DNA from 3 places in the Bacillus sp. PK5-006 genome. Region 2 is predicted to be linked to each of the others. Evidence: a T-box and tRNA genes for the amino acid it is inferred to sense, from the RefSeq annotation. Region 2 holds a T-box; the other regions hold tRNA genes.

Region 1 (7,509 bases), 1.7 Mb from region 2:
CATGGTGAGAGCACATGTATTCTTTTAAAGGATCATGACCGGCTACGCCTTCAATGAAGGACAATATCTCTCTACCTTGTTCATCAATCCCTAAATACCTTGGAGCATAGGAGAAATTCTTTTTTTCTAAATGCTGTAGCAGCTTTCGTATATTGATATTGTCTGGCTTTACTTCTCGGCGAACCGTATCTCCCGAACGATATACGTTCGAGACATTTCCACCTGTCAATAACTCTTCATGATCATTTTGTTTTTTCATAAATTCTCCCCTTAAACTGGGTCACCATGTTGATGTCAGCTAAAGATGTGTATGTACCCACAAATATTCATTTAGTTACTCAAAGGTAGTACAACTGTTTTAAGTGAATGTGCTGCTCCATTTTGTTTCCTTACATGGTTAAATGTATCTTATCAAATGTTGCAAATCATCTAAAGATTATTCTGCTAAAAGAAGTACATACTCATTATGTTCTATAGGTTTCTATTTTTATCTAAACAACTCATTTAAACCACAAAAAAACGTTTTACCACGAGGGTGAAACGTTAGGTTCATGGTAAAACCAATCATGAAACTTTTAATAGATACCGGTGGCCGGGGTCGAACCTGCACTCCGTGATAAATTATTCCAAAAAGGCAAGGTATACCTTCTTAAAGTAAAGCACACGTTAATGAATTAAGAATTAAAGCTCTTCCTGATATATTTCTGATTTTATCGGCTTTAAATTCAAAGGTATTTTAAACTCATGAATACTTTCAATATGATGAAAAAAATGCTCGATATCGTCATAATCCATTGACCATTCTTCTACCACCTTTAACTTTTTTAACTCGCTTGTTGGTTTAAATAAAAATTCACAGTGTAGTTGTTCCATGTGAGAATAATCATCTTTTTCATAAACTGTAAACTGACGTACAAAGTCAAAATGAAATAGTTCCTCTCCTGTAAAATCATAGACACCACACTGAAATAAAATTTCTTTATCTTCTTCGCCCTCAACTGTCTCCTTTGAAAAAGCCTTAAATGTTTCCCAAACCTTTTTTATATCATCGGTATCTTCACCAATGCTATCTTTAAAATAACGTTCAGCATTTTTAACCGTAATCATGACAACACCTCTTATGTACAATTTATATCCAATCCTTCTTCAATTATCCTGCCTCTTTAGTTTAATCATAAGGTAACCATCAATAAAGTAAAAGTAATCTCCTTAATATGTTCCTCTGTCATATCGTAAGGCTTTAATTCAGCAATACTTATTCCTTTTGCTGTTAGGGAATTAAGAAACGCCTTAAAAATTTATTACTCACAGTCCTAAACAAATAATTCAATAGCTTCCCGAAATGATTCAACATAAGACTTAGTTTCCTTTTCTAAAATTGCCAATTCACCTTGGTCTAAAATATTTTTACGTCTTGCCATTTAGCTAGGTCCCCTTTCAGCAGTGAACACGATTTGAAGTAATTTTGCGTGTGAAAAATCAGCTAAAAAACAAATAAAAAACGCCCTCCTACAATTTGTAGAAAGACGTTTTAAACGTTGATATTCCTTAATTCTTCTGTGATTGACGATAATAAAGAATATCTAAAACTAGATACCGGTGGCCGGGGTCGAACCGGCACTCCGTGAGGAACACGATTTTGAGTCGTGCGCGTCTGCCAATTCCGCCACACCGGCATGATCATTAAAGAGCGCATCTTATATTAAAAAACAATGGTGCCGAGGGCCGGACTTGAACCGGCACGGTAGTCACCTACCGCAGGATTTTAAGTCCTGTGTGTCTGCCAATTCCACCACCCCGGCAGTCTTTTCAAAAAAGGCGACACCCGGATTTGAACCGGGGATAAAGGTTTTGCAGACCTCTGCCTTACCACTTGGCTATGCCGCCATTATTGGAGCGGAAGACGGGATTCGAACCCGCGACCCCCACCTTGGCAAGGTGGTGTTCTACCACTGAACTACTTCCGCATATCAACTGGGCTAGCTGGATTCGAACCAACGCATGACGGAGTCAAAGTCCGTTGCCTTACCGCTTGGCTATAGCCCAATAATAAAATGGGGCGATTGATGGGAATCGAACCCACGAGTGCCAGAGCCACAATCTGGTGCGTTAACCACTTCGCCACAACCGCCATAGATGTAATGAATTATAAAATATAATTGGCAGGGGCAGTAGGAATCGAACCCACACCGGAGGTTTTGGAGACCTCTGTTCTACCGTTAAACTATGCCCCTATGAAAACAAAAAATGGTGGAGGGGGGCGGATTCGAACCGCCGAACCCGGAGGGAGCGGATTTACAGTCCGCCGCGTTTAGCCACTTCGCTACCCCTCCACTTTTGAAAAACAGTGCCGGCAAGAGGACTTGAACCCCCAACCTACTGATTACAAGTCAGTTGCTCTACCAGTTGAGCTACACCGGCAAATAGTGGTGGCTCGGGACGGAATCGAACCGCCGACACACGGATTTTCAGTCCGTTGCTCTACCAACTGAGCTACCGAGCCAAGTATTCTTTTGAAAAATGGCGGTCCGGACGGGACTCGAACCCGCGACCTCCTGCGTGACAGGCAGGCATTCTAACCAACTGAACTACCGGACCATTTTGGTTGCGGGGGCAGGATTTGAACCTGCGACCTTCGGGTTATGAGCCCGACGAGCTACCGAACTGCTCCACCCCGCGACGATATAAAAGATATGGTGGAGGATGACGGGCTCGAACCGCCGACCCTCTGCTTGTAAGGCAGATGCTCTCCCAGCTGAGCTAATCCTCCGAATAAAAAATGCTGGTGTGTATTCTATAAAAATGGTGACCCGTACGGGATTCGAACCCGTGTTACCGCCGTGAAAGGGCGGTGTCTTAACCGCTTGACCAACGGGCCCTTTATTATGTAAATTGTGGCGGAGAGCAAGGGATTCGAACCCTTGAGACGGGGTTACCGCCTACACGATTTCCAATCGTGCTCCTTCGGCCACTCGGACAGCTCTCCAAATTGGCTCCGCAGGTAGGATTCGAACCTACGACCGATCGGTTAACAGCCGATAGCTCTACCACTGAGCTACTGCGGAATGAAGAAAGCCTGGCGATGTCCTACTCTCACAGGGGGAAACCCCCAACTACCATCGGCGCTGAAGAGCTTAACTTCCGTGTTCGGTATGGGAACGGGTGTGACCTCTTCGCCATCATCACCAGACAATTTAGTGACAAAAGATATTATACTATGTATTGAAAATAAATCAAGAGATATTTTAAAAATGTTCTCTCAAAACTAGATAACAATGTCCATGCTTCACATTAGAATATAGGTTAAGTCCTCGATCTATTAGTATCTGTCAGCTCCACGTGTCACCACGCTTCCACCTCAGACCTATCAACCTGATCATCTTTCAGGGATCTTACTTCCTTGCGGAATGGGAAATCTCATCTTGAGGGGGGCTTCATGCTTAGATGCTTTCAGCACTTATCCCGTCCGCACATAGCTACCCAGCGATGCCCTTGGCAGAACAACTGGTACACCAGCGGTGCGTCCATCCCGGTCCTCTCGTACTAAGGACAGCTCCTCTCAAATTTCCTGCGCCCGCGACGGATAGGGACCGAACTGTCTCACGACGTTCTGAACCCAGCTCGCGTACCGCTTTAATGGGCGAACAGCCCAACCCTTGGGACCGACTACAGCCCCAGGATGCGATGAGCCGACATCGAGGTGCCAAACCTCCCCGTCGATGTGGACTCTTGGGGGAGATAAGCCTGTTATCCCCGGGGTAGCTTTTATCCGTTGAGCGATGGCCCTTCCATGCGGAACCACCGGATCACTAAGCCCGACTTTCGTCCCTGCTCGACTTGTAGGTCTCGCAGTCAAGCTCCCTTGTGCCTTTACACTCTGCGAATGATTTCCAACCATTCTGAGGGAACCTTTGGGCGCCTCCGTTACATTTTAGGAGGCGACCGCCCCAGTCAAACTGCCCACCTGACACTGTCTCCCTGCCCGATAAGGGCAGCGGGTTAGAAGGTCAATACAGCCAGGGTAGTATCCCACCGATGCCTCCACCGAAGCTAGCGCTCCGGTTTCCAAGGCTCCTACCTATCCTGTACAAGCTGTACCAACATTCAATATCAGGCTGCAGTAAAGCTCCACGGGGTCTTTCCGTCCTGTCGCGGGTAACCTGCATCTTCACAGGTACTATAATTTCACCGAGTCTCTCGTTGAGACAGTGCCCAGATCGTTGCGCCTTTCGTGCGGGTCGGAACTTACCCGACAAGGAATTTCGCTACCTTAGGACCGTTATAGTTACGGCCGCCGTTTACTGGGGCTTCAATTCGCACCTTCGCTTACGCTAAGCGCTCCTCTTAACCTTCCAGCACCGGGCAGGCGTCAGCCCCTATACTTCGCCTTACGGCTTCGCAGAGACCTGTGTTTTTGCTAAACAGTCGCCTGGGCCTATTCACTGCGGCTTCTCGGGGCTTTAACACCCTAAGAAGCACCCCTTCTCCCGAAGTTACGGGGTCATTTTGCCGAGTTCCTTAACGAGAGTTCTCTCGATCACCTTAGGATTCTCTCCTCGCCTACCTGTGTCGGTTTGCGGTACGGGCACCTCTCACCTCGCTAGAGGCTTTTCTTGGCAGTGTGGAATCAGGAACTTCGCTACTAAATTTCGCTCGCCATCACAGCTCAGCCTTTACGGGAAACGGATTTGCCTATTTCCCAGCCTAACTGCTTGGACGCGGATATCCAATACCGCGCTTACCCTATCCTCCTGCGTCCCCCCATTGCTCAAATGGTGAGGAGGTGGTACAGGAATATCAACCTGTTGTCCATCGCCTACGCCTTTCGGCCTCGGCTTAGGTCCCGACTAACCCTGAGCGGACGAGCCTTCCTCAGGAAACCTTAGGCATTCGGTGGACGGGATTCTCACCCGTCTTTCGCTACTCATACCGGCATTCTCACTTCTAAGCGCTCCACCAGTCCTTCCGGTCTGGCTTCACAGCCCTTAGAACGCTCTCCTACCACTGTTCGTAAGAACAGTCCGCAGCTTCGGTGATACGTTTAGCCCCGGTACATTTTCGGCGCAGAGTCACTCGACCAGTGAGCTATTACGCACTCTTTAAATGGTGGCTGCTTCTAAGCCAACATCCTGGTTGTCTAAGCAACTCCACATCCTTTTCCACTTAACGTATACTTTGGGACCTTAGCTGGCGGTCTGGGCTGTTTCCCTTTCGACTACGGATCTTATCACTCGCAGTCTGACTCCCAAGGATAAGTCATCGGCATTCGGAGTTTGACTGAATTCGGTAACCCGGTAGGGGCCCCTAGTCCAATCAGTGCTCTACCTCCGAGACTCTTACCTTGAGGCTAGCCCTAAAGCTATTTCGGAGAGAACCAGCTATCTCCAGGTTCGATTGGCATTTCACCCCTACCCACACCTCATCCCCGCACTTTTCAACGTGCGTGGGTTCGGGCCTCCATTCAGTGTTACCTGAACTTCACCCTGGACATGGGTAGATCACCTGGTTTCGGGTCTACGACCACGTACTCATGCGCCCTATTCAGACTCGCTTTCGCTGCGGCTCCGCATCTTCTGCTTAACCTTGCACGGGATCGTAACTCGCCGGTTCATTCTACAAAAGGCACGCCATCACCCGTTAACGGGCTCTGACTACTTGTAGGCACACGGTTTCAGGATCTATTTCACTCCCCTTCCGGGGTGCTTTTCACCTTTCCCTCACGGTACTGGTTCACTATCGGTCACTAGGGAGTATTTAGCCTTGGGAGATGGTCCTCCCGGATTCCGACGGAATTTCACGTGTTCCGCCGTACTCAGGATCCACTCTGGAGAGAACGACATTTCAGTTACAGGGCTGTTACCTTCTTTGGCGGGCCTTTCCAGACCTCTTCGCTTATATCATTCCTTTGTAACTCCGTATAGAGTGTCCTACAACCCCAAGAGGCAAGCCTCTTGGTTTGGGCTGTTCCCGTTTCGCTCGCCGCTACTCAGGGAATCGCATTTGCTTTCTCTTCCTCCGGGTACTTAGATGTTTCAGTTCCCCGGGTATGCCTTCTCATACTCTATGTATTCAAGTATGGATACTACTCCATTACGAGCAGTGGGTTTCCCCATTCGGAAATCTCCGGATCAAAGCTTGCTTACAGCTCCCCGAAGCATATCGGTGTTCGTCCCGTCCTTCATCGGCTCCTAGTGCCAAGGCATCCACCGTGCGCCCTTTCTAACTTAACCATTTCTTACTTTAGAAAGAATCACTATGTGTGATGAACTTTGCATTGCATTCAATGTGAATGTATTACTTATTGTTATCTAGTTTTCAAAGAACAATCCTGTCTCGCTAGAGACATGTTTTGAAGGAATGATCCTTCAAAACTAAACAAGACGAAAACGCACGCTGCTCCATATATCCTTAGAAAGGAGGTGATCCAGCCGCACCTTCCGATACGGCTACCTTGTTACGACTTCACCCCAATCATCTGCCCCACCTTCGGCGGCTGGCTCCATAAAGGTTACCTCACCGACTTCGGGTGTTGCAAACTCTCGTGGTGTGACGGGCGGTGTGTACAAGGCCCGGGAACGTATTCACCGCGGCATGCTGATCCGCGATTACTAGCGATTCCAGCTTCACGCAGTCGAGTTGCAGACTGCGATCCGAACTGAGAACAGATTTATGGGATTGGCTAAACCTTGCAGTCTTGCAGCCCTTTGTTCTGTCCATTGTAGCACGTGTGTAGCCCAGGTCATAAGGGGCATGATGATTTGACGTCATCCCCACCTTCCTCCGGTTTGTCACCGGCAGTCACCTTAGAGTGCCCAACTGAATGCTGGCAACTAAGATCAAGGGTTGCGCTCGTTGCGGGACTTAACCCAACATCTCACGACACGAGCTGACGACAACCATGCACCACCTGTCACTCTGTCCCCGAAGGGAAAGCCCTATCTCTAGGGTTGTCAGAGGATGTCAAGACCTGGTAAGGTTCTTCGCGTTGCTTCGAATTAAACCACATGCTCCACCGCTTGTGCGGGCCCCCGTCAATTCCTTTGAGTTTCAGTCTTGCGACCGTACTCCCCAGGCGGAGTGCTTAATGCGTTAGCTGCAGCACTAAGGGGCGGAAACCCCCTAACACTTAGCACTCATCGTTTACGGCGTGGACTACCAGGGTATCTAATCCTGTTCGCTCCCCACGCTTTCGCTCCTCAGCGTCAGTTACAGACCAGAGAGTCGCCTTCGCCACTGGTGTTCCTCCACATCTCTACGCATTTCACCGCTACACGTGGAATTCCACTCTCCTCTTCTGCACTCAAGTTTCCCAGTTTCCAATGACCCTCCCCGGTTGAGCCGGGGGCTTTCACATCAGACTTAAGAAACCGCCTGCGAGCCCTTTACGCCCAATAATTCCGGACAACGCTTGCCACCTACGTATTACCGCGGCTGCTGGCACGTAGTTAGCCGTGGCTTTCTGGTTAGGTACCGTCAAGGTGCGAGCAGTTACTCTCGCACTTGTTCTTC
Region 2 (7,509 bases):
TGATACTGACAAGCCCCCATGCATCCGCAAATGGCCTTGCAAACAGAAGGATAATGATCATCTGTAATGATTCCATCGCTACACCAAAAAGAGCTGCTTGGCGAGGTGTGACCATTCGATTTCTCCGCTTAAATCTGCTGCCGACATAGCCTGCAATGACACCCGCTAAAATGGAAGAAATCGCACAGCTGAGCGCGGTGCTTCCTCCTAGGGTATAGCGATGGATTCCAGCTAAAAGCCCTGCACCAATCCCTACAAACGGCCCCCCGATCAAGCCACCCATTTCGATCCCCATAATTCTCGTATTGGCGATAGAGCTGGACGAGCCAAGATGATAAGAAAACTCATGATTCATGACAATTTGCTGCTGGATTTCAATTCCTGTGTAATTGCTGATCATACTAAAAGAAGCAAAAATGAAGACTAGGATTGCCTTTTTCCTAAATCCTTGATTATGTAGCAATAGATTGCGAAAGCCCTTCACATGGGCAAGCACAAATCCTAAAATAACGATGATCCCCACACGCTCGATCATCATGATAATTAAATGAAGCAAACCGGCCACCTCAAATGATGTATGTCATATCTATTGTCTTTCTATTCTATCATGTGCGGTCAATGATCAAATATCTCTCAAATCTTTTCTTTATTGCCCTCTTCTTCTATTGTAAAATGAACATGAGCCTGTCACTTGCAATTGAAGGTAACACATACATAACAAGGGAGAAGATCATGAAAGCCGTATTTTTCGATTTAGATGATACTTTGCTTTGGGATGAAAAAAGCATTCATACAACTTTTCAAGAAACTTGCCGGGAAGCGGAAAAGAAATATGGACTTGATCCAGAATCGTTTGAACAGATTGTACGTGAAGAAGCAAGAAAGCTGTACTCTTCCTATGAAACATATGATTATACTGTCATGATCGGCATTAATCCTTTCGAAGGACTGTGGTCCAATTTTAGTGAACCGATTAGCGAAGGCTTTCAAAAGCTGAACGCCATTGCACCAGAGTATCGTAAAAACGCTTGGACCAACGGCTTAAAGACAGCGGGAATTGACGATGAGGCATTTGGACAATATTTGGCTGATTTCTTTGCAGCAGAACGCAGAAAACGCCCATATGTCTATGAAGAAACATACCCTGTTTTAAACCGCCTGAAAGGCAGCTACGAATTGCTCCTTTTAACAAACGGAGATCCTAGCCTTCAAAAGGAGAAACTGGCAGGTGTTCCTGAGCTTGCACCTTATTTTAACGAAATCGTGATTTCAGGAGATTACGGGAAAGGCAAACCTGACCCGGGTATCTTTGAGCACTGCCTTCAGCTGTTAAACTTAACAAAAGACGAAGTGATCATGGTTGGAGATAATCCGAAAACAGATATTCTCGGCGCATCTCGCGTTGGCATCCAAACCGTTTGGATCAATCGCCATGGCAAGAAAAATGAAACAGATGTGACGCCTGATTATGAAATCAAAGACTTACATGAATTGTTTGATATATTAAAATAGAACAAAAAAACACCCTTCTCCTGGGGACTGACCCCCGTTTTTGAGACAGGGATCAAAACACCTTTATACAGCCAATTGCCGATAGTTGATCGGTGATTGGTTGTTTAGTTTTGTTTGAATACGAATGTTGTTATAATAATAAATGTATTCTTTGACAGTGCGTTCTACGATGGTGGTCGTAGTTCGATCAATGCTGTTAAGATAGAACGTTTCAGACTTTAGCGAGGAATGAAACGATTCGATGGAGGCATTATCAGCGGGCGTCCCTTTACGGGACATGCTCATGGTAATGCCTTTTATATGAACAGCTTTCTGATACTCGTAAGATGTATACACAGAACCTTGGTCGCTATGTAACACACAGTTTTCAGGCAGTGCTGGGAGCTGATCAAGTGTGTTTAAAATAAAGTCTGTGTCCTGCTTATCACCAATCGTAAACGCAATCACTTCTCCATTATATAAATCCAATATACTGGAAAGGTACAATTGTTTCTGTCCATAAGGCAAATACGTGATGTCCGTTACTAGTTTTTCAAGAGGGCGATCAGACTGAAAGTTCCGATCCAGTATATTACCAGCCACAGCATAGGGCTGCCCATTTTTCTTACGCTTTTTCATTTTAACCCGGCACTGCCACTGGTTTTTCTGCATGATACGTTGAACAGTTTTATGGTTAATAAGCATTCTCACTTTTAGTAAGGCTGTGATTTTTCGGTATCCATACCGATACTTGTGCTCTCGGCACAACGTGCCGATTTGTTTCTCTAGTTGTCTTTTAGAATGATTCTGATTCAGATTCTTTTTCCATCTATAGTACGAAGCGCGTGAGACGCCTAAATGGACACAGATGTCCTGTACTGTCATTGTTTTGCACAATTCTTCTACCAGTTTAATTGACGTTTCCTTATCAACTTCCTTTCCAATTCGTTGTACTTTTTTAAAACTTCATTCTGTTGACTCAGATAGCGATTTTCTGCCTGCAGTCTCTCTAATTCGGAAGAGTACTCGGGACCCTTTCTATGGGTATATTGTTTTCCAACAGGCTGTTCGAACCGGTGTGTATCCCCAGCCTTATGCCACCTCACCCATGTCTGAACCTGCGTTTTATTTTTGATATTCAATTCCCGCAAGATCTCTTTCATTGATACGCCTGCCAATCTCATTTCTACAGCCTTCTGTTTGACTTCAACCGGATAACTCACTCTTGTCCCCATAGAAAAAACACCTCCATGTTTTATTTCGGATCACAACGATCCGTTTTCAAACTTGAAGGTGTTTTTTATTTGTCTCATCTTATGGGGTCAGTCCCCCTGACGAGATTGGGTGTTTTTGTATTTTTAGAGCTATATGATTGCCGCTAGACTTTGCGCTTGCCGGTCTAAGCCGCGTGCTGCTTCTCCTACAACGATGAATTCCTCACTTGCCTGCTTTACAAGATCCCGGTTTGTAAACACGGTTGTCTTTGCCCGGCTTGTGCCGCTGCTGACTTTCTCTACTTCTGCATGGATCGCCTTCACATATTGATCTACCTTGACGATCGCTTCTTTTGAATTTGTCGCAAGCTTTCGAATCTCTGCTGCCACTACACTAAAGCCATTTCCATAGGAACCCGCATGTGCCGCTTCTATTGCTGCATTTAAGGCGAGCAGCTGGGTTTGTGAAGAAATGCTGTTGATGGTTGCCGCAATGGAGCTGATGGACTCTACCTGCTCCGTTAATCCTTTTAACAAGCTCATATTTTGATCGGTTTCGTTTGCTATATGATCAAAGGAGGCATTGACACTTTGACTATGCTGAATGCCAATTTCTGCTCGTTCCATTAATTTCGCAGACATCTCCTTTAGGTCTTCTACGACTTGCTTCATTGTATGTTCTCTCTCCGTAATATCTGTTGCCACTTTCACAATACCCACTACAGTTCCTTCTTCATCTTGAACAGGTGAATATGTCGCTTCAAGCCATAAGCTGCTGCCGTTTTTTGTGATCCGCTGCACTTTTTCCTGAAAGACTTGACCTTCTCTCAAACGCTTCCAAAACATGTGATAGCTCGTGTGTTCTATAATATGTGGAGGACAGAACTGTCTATGTTTAAGACCGATCATCTCTTCTTTAGAATATCCCATGGCTTTTGCAAAAATATCGTTCACCCATAGAACTTCACCTGTCACATTAAATTCAATCATTGCCAGCGAGTGCTCTAATGCACGAAGAACAGCTGATTGCTCCAATACATGTGACGATAAATTGTTTGTTGTTTGCATCATCGCTTTCATTCCCCCAATTTGTCTCGAACCAATAGTACATACTTACCCTTACTTTTGTACTATCTAAACGTCTCTTTTTAGGAATTGGATCACTAGTGGAGGTGTTCTCCAAAAAGAAAAAGCCAGTGATCTAAAGAGAATCACTGGCTGTGCTTATTATTTCTTTGCTTCTGCTACTGCATGTTTCACAAAGGCTTCAAGATCCATTGTTTCTGAATCTTGTTCCCCGTATTTTCTTACATTGACAGCGCCATTTTCTGCTTCTTGATCTCCGACGACAAGCATGTACGGAATCTTTTGCATTTGCGCTTCTCTAATTTTGTAACCAATTTTTTCATCGCGGCTGTCAAGCTCTACACGAAGACCTTCAAGCTGCAAACGTTCTTGTACTTTTTTCGCATAGTCTAAATGAACAGACGGTGAAACTGGGATGACTTGGAATTGTACAGGTGCCAGCCATGTTGGAAGGGCTCCTTTGTATTCTTCAATTAAGAAGGCAACGAAGCGTTCCATTGTAGAAACAACGCCTCTATGAATCACGACTGGACGATGGTGCTTTCCATCTTCTCCGATATATGTGAGATCAAAGCGTTCTGGAAGTAAGAAATCAAGCTGTACAGTGGATAATGTCTCTTCTTTTCCAAGAGCTGTCTTCACTTGTACATCAAGCTTCGGCCCATAAAATGCCGCTTCGCCTTCTGCTTCATAGTAGTCGTGACCAAGCTCGTCCATTGCATCTTTCAGCATCGATTGTGCTTTATTCCACATCGCATCGTCATCGAAATACTTCTCAGTATCTTCTGGATCACGATAAGACAAGCGGAATGTGTAGTCATTCAAGCCAAAGTCTTGATACACTTCTTCAATTAAACGAACTGTACGGATGAACTCGTCTTTGATTTGATCTGGACGAACAAAGATGTGTGCATCGTTTAATGTCATACCGCGGACACGCTGAAGGCCGGATAAGGCACCTGACATTTCATAGCGGTGCATTGTACCAAGCTCTGCAATACGAATTGGCAATTCGCGATAGCTGTGCGGCTCGTTTTTGTAAATCATCATATGGTGCGGACAGTTCATCGGACGAAGAACAAGATCTTCGTTGTCCATTTCCATTACTGGGAACATGTCTTCTTGATAATGCGCCCAGTGTCCTGATGTTTTATACAATTCAACACTTGCAAGAACTGGTGTGTACACATGTTCATAGCCAAGACGCACTTCTTTATCGACAATGTAACGCTCAATGACGCGGCGGATTGTAGCGCCTTTTGGCAGCCAAAGCGGAAGTCCTTGACCAACCTTTTGGGAATTCGCAAACAGTTTCAGCTCTTTTCCAAGCTTACGGTGATCGCGTTCTTTCGCTTCTTCCAGCAGACGTAAGTGTTCATTTAAATCTTCTTTGCTGAAGAAAGCTGTTCCGTAAATACGCTGAAGCATTTGGTTGTTACTGTCACCTCTCCAGTATGCACCAGCAAGGCTTAACAGTTTAAACTCTTTGATTTTCCCTGTAGACGGCAAGTGAATCCCGCGGCAGAGGTCAAAGAATTCACCCTGCTCATAAATCGTCACAGCTTCACCTTCTGGAATCGCCTCTAACAGCTCAAGCTTCAATTCATCACCAATTGCTTCAAAGCGCTTTTTCGCTTCTTCTCTTGATACTTCAATTCGCTCAATTGGCAGATTGCTGTTAATGATTTTCTTCATTTCTTTTTCAATCTTTGGTAAGTCTTCAGGTGTGATGGCAACATCGATGTCCACATCGTAGTAGAAGCCATTTTCGATGACAGGACCTACGCCAAACTGAACGTGATGCTCTTTTCCATACAGGCGTTTGATCGCCTGCGCTAGCAAATGTGCTGTGCTGTGGCGCATAATGTCGAGTGCTTCTTCACTTTTATCTGTGATGATCTCGATTGTTCCACTTTCTAATAGCGGCGTACGCAGATCTATTTCTTTACCGTTCAATTTACCGGCAAGTGCTTTTTTCTTTAGGCCCGGGCTAATTGATGCCGCGATGTCTTCTGTTGTAGCTGTTTTGTCAAACTCCTTGACTGCTCCATCTGGAAATGTAAGTTGAATTTGTTCTGACATCTCTGGTCACTCCTTTTTTTGGCAATATAAAAACCCCGCCCCCCTGGAAAGGGACGAGGTTGAATAAACGGAATCGTGGTTCCACCCTTTTTCCCGTATTTGCAGCTTGCTTTTTCATAAGCAAATACGGCTTGCGGTTCGATAACGGGAATTCCCGTCAGCCATTACTAAAAAGTTCACAGCTGATGTTCAAAGGTGGTAAAGCAAATGGTCCTCTGCTAGGAAGCTTTCAGCCGCGGCTTCCCTCTCTTTAAGCGGGTGTTCATTTGTTCATGTCCTTATCAATACGGTCTCTGTATGAAGTTACACCGTATTATAAAACGTTTTTTCGTGAAAATCAAGAAAGCTTTTCACTTTTCTTGTTGAAATGAGCATGTACAAATTGAACATTCTGCTCTTGGAATGAATGAGACGGGAACACCTCGACCCTTTCTTGAAAAATATTTTGAATGGTTTGCACCATCGAGTGACCTGTATCATTTGTAAATAGGTCAATTTTTTGCGGTGCAATGGAGACAAGCGGTGCAATCAGCTGCGAATCAATATACATTGGATGCTCTCTTACAAACTGTCTGTCTATGTATTGTTTTTGATCACGCTCAGAAGCGTAGCGAAATTCCCAAATCACCAGGCGGTCCTGATGCACAACATGTACTTTTTCGAGCCTAGGCTCTCTTGCCATCACATAGTCACGAAGCGATTGAATGAAGTTTTGATACTCCTGCTCCATTTTGTATTCTTCAATGGACACTTCAACATAGTTCTTCAGCCTTCGGTCATACTCTGACAGCCTAAATGTCATAAATGAACCAATTGAAAAAACGCCTTGCTGTAAAGAAATCGCCTCAAGCTCCTTTTTTAAAAGGGCTTCTCTTGACGGGTCTTGCTGAATGCCGGGAATATCATCTAAATCCCCGTTCATGATACTGTGTGCGATGGAAAGAATTTGGTGCTGCTCTTCAGGATCTTTAAACAAATAGGTGTTTTCAAGGATGCTGCGCATGCGCTCATTTTCTTTGCATTCCAAAAAAAAGTGAACCAATAATGGCCGCACAATGTGCTCAAGTGCTTCTTCGGATTCCTTCGCCTCTATGAGAAGCCGGTCTTTCCCTTGTTGAATTGACATGTGATGCCGACTGTCTAAGTGTTCAGCAAGATGTAAAAAAGCGGCGGTATCATATTCATCTTCAAAGATTATTTCAAGCATGTTTGTCCCCCCTAACGACATCTGTTACATATATATGGGGGGAACATAAAAAATAGACGCCTAAAATAAATCAGGCATCTTTCTTTTTAAAATGAGTGGAACAGAGATAAAGATCAAATAAATCAAACAAACAACCACTAAGGCGGCATAATTGCCGCTGACAAAGCTTGAGCCGAGAACATTTAACGCAATTGTCCCCGGTATTAAGCCTAAAAAGGTGGCTGTCACAAATGCACGATAATTTGCACGTGAAGCAGCTGCCGCATAGCTGACAAAATCAAAGTGAATCGGTGCAATACGCAATAACAAAATATAAAGAAAACCATGCTCCTGAATGCGGGACGTCACCGCTTTGAGCTTTCGGCTGTTTGATTCCGTTTCCTTCTTTTTTGCACGAAAGGTTGAAGCAATCATGAAAGAGCCTGTTGC
Region 3 (7,509 bases), 190 kb from region 2:
TTATAAACCTTAACAGATGAACTTAGTAAAGAAAACAGCTTTTAAAACCTCGAATCCTTATTATATCACGCTTTCAAGATTTTTTCGCTCCTGCTTATTGAAACGAGAGCATCAAAGGTAAAATGGCAGGTCCTGTTCTAAAATCAAGCTTTCCTTCGATATGGCAACGATTAGCAAACATCTTTTTCCCGATTCATCGCATCAATATATTGACACCTTTTTGAACTTTGCTAAACTGGAATTTGGACGTGTACGTATTTTTTTATTTAAAGGAGTATATTTTATGCAGCATCAATCGATATCAGATCAACTTTCACCAATAAAGCCTGATAAAAACTGGCGAATTTGGTGGAATTTACTACGACCGCATACACTAACAGCAGCATTTATTCCCGTTACTTTAGGAACTGTTTTAGCACTTCCAAGTGGTCAAATACATGTTGGGCTATTTTTAGCCATGCTGTTTGCATCTATGTTTATCCAAATCGCAACAAACATGTTTAATGAGTACTTTGATTATGTTCGCGGGCTTGACAACGAGAAATCTGTCGGCATCGGCGGAGCCATTGTAAGAAACGGTGTAAAGCCAAAGACAGTCCTCAGCCTTGCTTATGCACTATTTGCGCTTTCTTTATTACTTGGGGTATATATTTGCATGATGTCTAGCTGGTGGATTGCACTAATAGGACTTATTTGTATGGCAGCAGGCTATTTCTATACTGGCGGCCCTGTACCAATTGCATATACACCGTTTGGAGAACTTGTTTCAGGTGCTTTTATGGGATTAGGAATCATCCTGATTAGTTTCTATATCCAAACAGGCACACTGACGTCTAAAGCGGTTCTCATCTCACTACCAATTTCTATTTTAGTTGGTGCCATCTTACTATCGAACAATATCCGTGATTTAGACGGGGATAAGGAAAATGGACGAAGAACACTTGCCATTCTTGCTGGACGCAAAGCTGCAGTGAACATTTTACTTTCCATGTTTTTGGTATCATATGTACTCATTTTTGTTTATATCTTCACAGATATCGTCGGTCTTTGGAGTCTTCTTGTTTTACTGAGTGTGCCAAAAGCCTATACAGCCATTAAAGAGTTTAAACAAAAAGAAAAGCCGATTGAATTAATGAATGCCATGAAATCTACAGCTCAAACCAATACATTTTTTGGTTTTCTGCTGACGATCGCTTTGATCTTACAATACTATATCGCGTAACAAAGAACGCCTGCAGCCGCAGGCGTTTTTTTAATAAGGAATTGCTTCAAATTGGAACTAGTCTTACATACAAAATTGCTCATACTAACAATATGTTTGATATGAAAGGATGATCGATTTGTTGTCTAAAGACGAATTACATCATTTGAAGCAGCGCCTTCTCGATGAAAAGAAAGAACTTGAAGCCAAAAGCCATGACGATGAACAGAAAGTATCCTTTCCTTACGATTCAATCGGTGAATTGTCTGCCTATGATAACCACCCGGGTGATCAAGGGACAGAGCTGTTCGAGCGTGGGAAAGATATTGCTTTAAACAGCTTGGAACATGAACATATGTTAGACATCAATGAAGCACTCCAAGCCATTGCAGACGGCTCTTATGGTCTGTGCAAGGTCTGTAAAGCCCCTATTCCAAAGGAACGCTTAGAAGCCTTGCCTACTGCCGTCACATGCACAGAGCATTCAAAAGAACAGACCGTTTCACAAAACCGTCCGATTGAAGAGGATTTATTAAGTCCTCCCGCGGGACAATTTGAAAATGAAGAAAGTGCTGCGTACGATGGAGAGGATGCCTACCAAGACGTAGAACGCTACGGAAACTCTGAGACCCCGTCTGATATGGAATTCCCTCCTCTGACATACGATGATGTATATACACAATCAGAAGATGAAGATTATGTAGAGGACTACGAAGGATTCGCAGCTGCTGATATTGAAGGAAAAGCAAGCAAGGTGTATCCGAACAAAGCACACGAGGCCTATGAAGAAGCACTAGACGAAGAAGGTGTCATGACGGTATTTGGTGACTTGAAACCGTACGAGGAAGAACCTTATACAGAAGAAAATCATTAGTCCCCTCATATTGGGGGCTTTATGTTTATATCATGTAATTATTGGGAAATCATTTTAAGAGTGAATTTGATTGGAGGAGATTCTTGATGGCTAGAAAAAGTATCATTTGGGCGATTGTCGTCTTCTTTATTACATACGCACTATTCTCTATTGCCGGATTCTTGTTCCCCGTCGACAGAGAATGGTATGACGCATTGAATAAACCAAAATGGACGCCTGGTGGCGGTGTGATCGGTGCTGTGTGGGCTGTCTTATTTGCACTCATCTCATTGTCCGCAGCGATCATTTATGGAAAATATGGATTCCAAAAAATCACTTTACCATTTTGGATTCTTTTCCTTTTAAATTATGTTTTAAATCAAGCCTTTAGCTTTTTTCAATTTACACAAAAGGATTTGTTTGTAGCTACAATCGACTGCCTTCTCGTCGCACTGACAGCACTTGCACTTGTCATCGTCTCACGTAAACTAAGCAAAGTCGTTCCAATTTTACTGATTCCATATGTCTTATGGGGCTTCTTTGCCACATACTTGTCTTATACGATCTATTCCATGAATATGTAAAAAAAGACCGCCATGATGCGGTCTTTCGTTTTGGAGAAAATAAAAAAGAGATCTTTGACAAGATCTCTTTTAAAAATGACCCGTACGGGATTCGAACCCGTGTTACCGCCGTGAAAGGGCGGTGTCTTAACCGCTTGACCAACGGGCCATATCAATGGCGGAGAAGGAGGGATTTGAACCCTCGCGCCGCTTACGCGACCTACACCCTTAGCAGGGGCGCCTCTTCAGCCACTTGAGTACTTCTCCATTTGGCTCCGCAGGTAGGATTCGAACCTACGACCGATCGGTTAACAGCCGATAGCTCTACCACTGAGCTACTGCGGAAGATCATGGTGGGCCTGAGTGGACTCGAACCACCGACCTCACGCTTATCAGGCGTGCGCTCTAACCAGCTGAGCTACAGGCCCATGAACAGATATACAAATGGAGCGGGTGATGGGAATCGAACCCACGACATCAGCTTGGAAGGCTGAGGTTTTACCACTAAACTACACCCGCAAAAATATGTATGGGGCGATTGATGGGAATCGAACCCACGAGTGCCAGAGCCACAATCTGGTGCGTTAACCACTTCGCCACAACCGCCATACTATGAATATTTTTATAAAAGTGGCTCGGGACGGAATCGAACCGCCGACACACGGATTTTCAGTCCGTTGCTCTACCAACTGAGCTACCGAGCCAAGTATTCTTTTGAAAAATGGCGGTCCGGACGGGACTCGAACCCGCGACCTCCTGCGTGACAGGCAGGCATTCTAACCAACTGAACTACCGGACCATTTTGGTTGCGGGGGCAGGATTTGAACCTGCGACCTTCGGGTTATGAGCCCGACGAGCTACCGAACTGCTCCACCCCGCGATGATATGGGTTTTAAAAAATATGGCGGAGGAAGAGGGATTCGAACCCCCGCGGGCTTTGACACCCCTGTCGGTTTTCAAGACCGATCCCTTCAGCCGGACTTGGGTATTCCTCCGTATAGATGGTGGACCTTGTAGGACTCGAACCTACGACCGGACGGTTATGAGCCGTCTGCTCTAACCAACTGAGCTAAAGGTCCTTTATAGCGGCGGAGGGGATCGAACCCCCGACCTCACGGGTATGAACCGTACGCTCTAGCCAGCTGAGCTACACCGCCATGATCAAATTAATCTTTTAAAAAGTGGAGCCTAGCGGGATCGAACCGCTGACCTCCTGCGTGCAAGGCAGGCGCTCTCCCAGCTGAGCTAAGGCCCCATAAAAGATGGTCGGGAAGACAGGATTCGAACCTGCGACCCCTTGGTCCCAAACCAAGTGCTCTACCAAGCTGAGCTACTTCCCGATCTTAATGGCGCGCCCGAGAGGAGTCGAACCCCTAACCTTTTGATCCGTAGTCAAACGCTCTATCCAATTGAGCTACGGGCGCTTATTTATAATGCCGAGGGCCGGACTTGAACCGGCACGGTAGTCACCTACCGCAGGATTTTAAGTCCTGTGTGTCTGCCAATTCCACCACCCCGGCGTGGATGGTATAAGCGGAAGACGGGATTCGAACCCGCGACCCCCACCTTGGCAAGGTGGTGTTCTACCACTGAACTACTTCCGCATTACAGGATTTCTTTATTTTATTTGGCAATGCGGGTGAAGGGACTTGAACCCCCACGTCATAAAGACACTAGATCCTAAGTCTAGCGCGTCTGCCAATTCCGCCACACCCGCATGAAACATGGTGAGCCATGAAGGACTCGAACCTTCGACCCTCTGATTAAAAGTCAGATGCTCTACCAACTGAGCTAATGGCTCGCTTTAAAAGCGACTTGTCTATCTTACCATATGAAAGTGGTGCCGGCAAGAGGACTTGAACCCCCAACCTACTGATTACAAGTCAGTTGCTCTACCAGTTGAGCTACACCGGCTTTATCTATCCTAACATTATGTAAGAATAAATATGGTGGAGGATGACGGGCTCGAACCGCCGACCCTCTGCTTGTAAGGCAGATGCTCTCCCAGCTGAGCTAATCCTCCACTATGTAGGAATCTCTCGATCCGACAAAGATTATTATATACAGGTTTTAATCATTTGTAAAGGCTATATTAAAAAAATTTTATTTCAATTTTCATTGCGTATTTCTTTTAACAAATGATCGTCATTTCACCTATTCAAACAGCTGCTGTTCCGTTCAGCAGCTGAACTTCTCTCTTCTATATTCTCTTTTAAAACGTTCGATTCCTTCAGAAATATTAGCAGTCCCTCATTTTTATACTTTAATGATATATGTAATCTCTTTAGCCGTAAGCATTTATAAAAATCATATAGGCTTACACATCTTTAATTTCCCTATATAAGCTGATACTCTGTCTCTCTATTGTTTTTATAGCTAATGTTTTATGCGATAGGCTCATTTTCCTCTTTATATCCAAGTATTTCACACGCTGCTTGTGGACATAAAATGAAGCCACGATCTTTTATCAAACAAGTGAATGTATGTACCCTCAACTTGCACAAAAAAGACCAGTTCCGACTGGAACTGATCCTTATAGAAGCTTGGCGGCGTCCTACTCTCACAGGGGGAAACCCCCAACTACCATCGGCGCTGAAGAGCTTAACTTCCGTGTTCGGTATGGGAACGGGTGTGACCTCTTCGCTATCGCCACCAAACCTGATGGAGAGAATGTTCTCTCAAAACTAGATAACAATGTTCATGCTTCACATTAGAATATAGGTTAAGTCCTCGATCTATTAGTATCTGTCAGCTCCACGTGTCACCACGCTTCCACCTCAGACCTATCAACCTGATCATCTTTCAGGGATCTTACTTCCTTGCGGAATGGGAAATCTCATCTTGAGGGGGGCTTCATGCTTAGATGCTTTCAGCACTTATCCCGTCCGCACATAGCTACCCAGCGATGCCCTTGGCAGAACAACTGGTACACCAGCGGTGCGTCCATCCCGGTCCTCTCGTACTAAGGACAGCTCCTCTCAAATTTCCTGCGCCCGCGACGGATAGGGACCGAACTGTCTCACGACGTTCTGAACCCAGCTCGCGTACCGCTTTAATGGGCGAACAGCCCAACCCTTGGGACCGACTACAGCCCCAGGATGCGATGAGCCGACATCGAGGTGCCAAACCTCCCCGTCGATGTGGACTCTTGGGGGAGATAAGCCTGTTATCCCCGGGGTAGCTTTTATCCGTTGAGCGATGGCCCTTCCATGCGGAACCACCGGATCACTAAGCCCGACTTTCGTCCCTGCTCGACTTGTAGGTCTCGCAGTCAAGCTCCCTTGTGCCTTTACACTCTGCGAATGATTTCCAACCATTCTGAGGGAACCTTTGGGCGCCTCCGTTACATTTTAGGAGGCGACCGCCCCAGTCAAACTGCCCACCTGACACTGTCTCCCTGCCCGATAAGGGCAGCGGGTTAGAAGGTCAATACAGCCAGGGTAGTATCCCACCGATGCCTCCACCGAAGCTAGCGCTCCGGTTTCCAAGGCTCCTACCTATCCTGTACAAGCTGTACCAACATTCAATATCAGGCTGCAGTAAAGCTCCACGGGGTCTTTCCGTCCTGTCGCGGGTAACCTGCATCTTCACAGGTACTATAATTTCACCGAGTCTCTCGTTGAGACAGTGCCCAGATCGTTGCGCCTTTCGTGCGGGTCGGAACTTACCCGACAAGGAATTTCGCTACCTTAGGACCGTTATAGTTACGGCCGCCGTTTACTGGGGCTTCAATTCGCACCTTCGCTTACGCTAAGCGCTCCTCTTAACCTTCCAGCACCGGGCAGGCGTCAGCCCCTATACTTCGCCTTACGGCTTCGCAGAGACCTGTGTTTTTGCTAAACAGTCGCCTGGGCCTATTCACTGCGGCTTCTCGGGGCTTTAACACCCTAAGAAGCACCCCTTCTCCCGAAGTTACGGGGTCATTTTGCCGAGTTCCTTAACGAGAGTTCTCTCGATCACCTTAGGATTCTCTCCTCGCCTACCTGTGTCGGTTTGCGGTACGGGCACCTCTCACCTCGCTAGAGGCTTTTCTTGGCAGTGTGGAATCAGGAACTCCGCTACTAAATTTCGCTCGCCATCACAGCTCAGCCTTTACGGGAAACGGATTTGCCTATTTCCCAGCCTAACTGCTTGGACGCGGATATCCAATACCGCGCTTACCCTATCCTCCTGCGTCCCCCCATTGCTCAAATGGTGAGGAGGTGGTACAGGAATATCAACCTGTTGTCCATCGCTTACGCCTTTCGGCCTCGGCTTAGGTCCCGACTAACCCTGAGCGGACGAGCCTTCCTCAGGAAACCTTAGGCATTCGGTGGACGGGATTCTCACCCGTCTTTCGCTACTCATACCGGCATTCTCACTTCTAAGCGCTCCACCAGTCCTTCCGGTCTGGCTTCACAGCCCTTAGAACGCTCTCCTACCACTGTTCGTAAGAACAGTCCGCAGCTTCGGTGATACGTTTAGCCCCGGTACATTTTCGGCGCAGAGTCACTCGACCAGTGAGCTATTACGCACTCTTTAAATGGTGGCTGCTTCTAAGCCAACATCCTGGTTGTCTAAGCAACTCCACATCCTTTTCCACTTAACGTATACTTTGGGACCTTAGCTGGCGGTCTGGGCTGTTTCCCTTTCGACTACGGATCTTATCACTCGCAGTCTGACTCCCAAGGATAAGTCATCGGCATTCGGAGTTTGACTGAATTCGGTAACCCGGTAGGGGCCCCTAGTCCAATCAGTGCTCTACCTCCGAGACTCTTACCTTGAGGCTAGCCCTAAAGCTATTTCGGAGAGAACCAGCTATCTCCAGGTTCGATTGGCATTTCACCCCTACCCACACCTCATCCCCGCACTTTTCAACGTGCGTGGGTTCGGGCCTCCATTCAGTGTTACCT

What was found. A T-box is a leader RNA that pairs with one kind of tRNA and senses whether it is charged. The one in region 2 lies ahead of thrS (threonine--tRNA ligase), so its partner is inferred to be a tRNA-Thr.
Region 1: it encodes a tRNA-Thr, which carries the amino acid that the T-box ahead of thrS (threonine--tRNA ligase) is inferred to sense. The anticodon was not compared.
Region 3: it encodes a tRNA-Thr, which carries the amino acid that the T-box ahead of thrS (threonine--tRNA ligase) is inferred to sense. The anticodon was not compared.

The regions. Positions count from the first base shown of each region.
Region 1 covers NZ_CP096414.1:2,802,886-2,810,394, forward strand. Annotated here, with positions in the region: gene M1D84_RS14530 (phosphotransferase) at 1-259, opposite strand, end outside; gene M1D84_RS14535 (hypothetical protein) at 682-1,107, opposite strand; tRNA gene M1D84_RS14540 (tRNA-Leu) at 1,595-1,676, opposite strand; tRNA gene M1D84_RS14545 (tRNA-Leu) at 1,714-1,802, opposite strand; tRNA gene M1D84_RS14550 (tRNA-Cys) at 1,817-1,887, opposite strand; tRNA gene M1D84_RS14555 (tRNA-Gly) at 1,893-1,967, opposite strand; tRNA gene M1D84_RS14560 (tRNA-Gln) at 1,975-2,046, opposite strand; tRNA gene M1D84_RS14565 (tRNA-His) at 2,056-2,131, opposite strand; tRNA gene M1D84_RS14570 (tRNA-Trp) at 2,161-2,234, opposite strand; tRNA gene M1D84_RS14575 (tRNA-Tyr) at 2,249-2,333, opposite strand; tRNA gene M1D84_RS14580 (tRNA-Thr) at 2,349-2,421, opposite strand; tRNA gene M1D84_RS14585 (tRNA-Phe) at 2,428-2,503, opposite strand; tRNA gene M1D84_RS14590 (tRNA-Asp) at 2,522-2,598, opposite strand; tRNA gene M1D84_RS14595 (tRNA-Met) at 2,603-2,679, opposite strand; tRNA gene M1D84_RS14600 (tRNA-Val) at 2,695-2,770, opposite strand; tRNA gene M1D84_RS14605 (tRNA-Glu) at 2,804-2,878, opposite strand; tRNA gene M1D84_RS14610 (tRNA-Ser) at 2,896-2,986, opposite strand; tRNA gene M1D84_RS14615 (tRNA-Asn) at 2,991-3,065, opposite strand; rRNA gene rrf (5S ribosomal RNA) at 3,075-3,190, opposite strand; rRNA gene M1D84_RS14625 (23S ribosomal RNA) at 3,300-6,230, opposite strand; rRNA gene M1D84_RS14630 (16S ribosomal RNA) at 6,413-7,509, opposite strand, start outside.
Region 2 covers NZ_CP096414.1:1,140,308-1,147,816, reverse strand. Annotated here, with positions in the region: gene M1D84_RS05880 (sensor histidine kinase) at 1-556, opposite strand, end outside; gene M1D84_RS05875 (HAD family hydrolase) at 733-1,512, shown strand; one part of gene M1D84_RS05870 (IS3 family transposase) at 1,576-2,453, opposite strand; one part of gene M1D84_RS05870 (IS3 family transposase) at 2,453-2,726, opposite strand; gene M1D84_RS05865 (methyl-accepting chemotaxis protein) at 2,856-3,776, opposite strand; gene thrS (threonine--tRNA ligase) at 3,933-5,873, opposite strand; T-box leader at 5,920-6,167, opposite strand; gene ytxC (putative sporulation protein YtxC) at 6,211-7,080, opposite strand; gene M1D84_RS05850 (TVP38/TMEM64 family protein) at 7,141-7,509, opposite strand, start outside.
Region 3 covers NZ_CP096414.1:951,633-959,141, reverse strand. Annotated here, with positions in the region: gene M1D84_RS04940 (1,4-dihydroxy-2-naphthoate polyprenyltransferase) at 284-1,222, shown strand; gene M1D84_RS04935 (TraR/DksA C4-type zinc finger protein) at 1,341-2,075, shown strand; gene M1D84_RS04930 (TspO/MBR family protein) at 2,162-2,638, shown strand; tRNA gene M1D84_RS04925 (tRNA-Glu) at 2,715-2,786, opposite strand; tRNA gene M1D84_RS04920 (tRNA-Ser) at 2,794-2,884, opposite strand; tRNA gene M1D84_RS04915 (tRNA-Asn) at 2,888-2,962, opposite strand; tRNA gene M1D84_RS04910 (tRNA-Ile) at 2,969-3,045, opposite strand; tRNA gene M1D84_RS04905 (tRNA-Gly) at 3,063-3,136, opposite strand; tRNA gene M1D84_RS04900 (tRNA-His) at 3,148-3,223, opposite strand; tRNA gene M1D84_RS04895 (tRNA-Phe) at 3,249-3,321, opposite strand; tRNA gene M1D84_RS04890 (tRNA-Asp) at 3,340-3,416, opposite strand; tRNA gene M1D84_RS04885 (tRNA-Met) at 3,421-3,497, opposite strand; tRNA gene M1D84_RS04880 (tRNA-Ser) at 3,520-3,612, opposite strand; tRNA gene M1D84_RS04875 (tRNA-Ile) at 3,620-3,696, opposite strand; tRNA gene M1D84_RS04870 (tRNA-Met) at 3,701-3,774, opposite strand; tRNA gene M1D84_RS04865 (tRNA-Ala) at 3,800-3,872, opposite strand; tRNA gene M1D84_RS04860 (tRNA-Pro) at 3,881-3,957, opposite strand; tRNA gene M1D84_RS04855 (tRNA-Arg) at 3,965-4,041, opposite strand; tRNA gene M1D84_RS04850 (tRNA-Leu) at 4,052-4,137, opposite strand; tRNA gene M1D84_RS04845 (tRNA-Gly) at 4,150-4,221, opposite strand; tRNA gene M1D84_RS04840 (tRNA-Leu) at 4,252-4,334, opposite strand; tRNA gene M1D84_RS04835 (tRNA-Lys) at 4,343-4,418, opposite strand; tRNA gene M1D84_RS04830 (tRNA-Thr) at 4,456-4,531, opposite strand; tRNA gene M1D84_RS04825 (tRNA-Val) at 4,565-4,640, opposite strand; rRNA gene rrf (5S ribosomal RNA) at 5,159-5,274, opposite strand; rRNA gene M1D84_RS04815 (23S ribosomal RNA) at 5,336-7,509, opposite strand, start outside.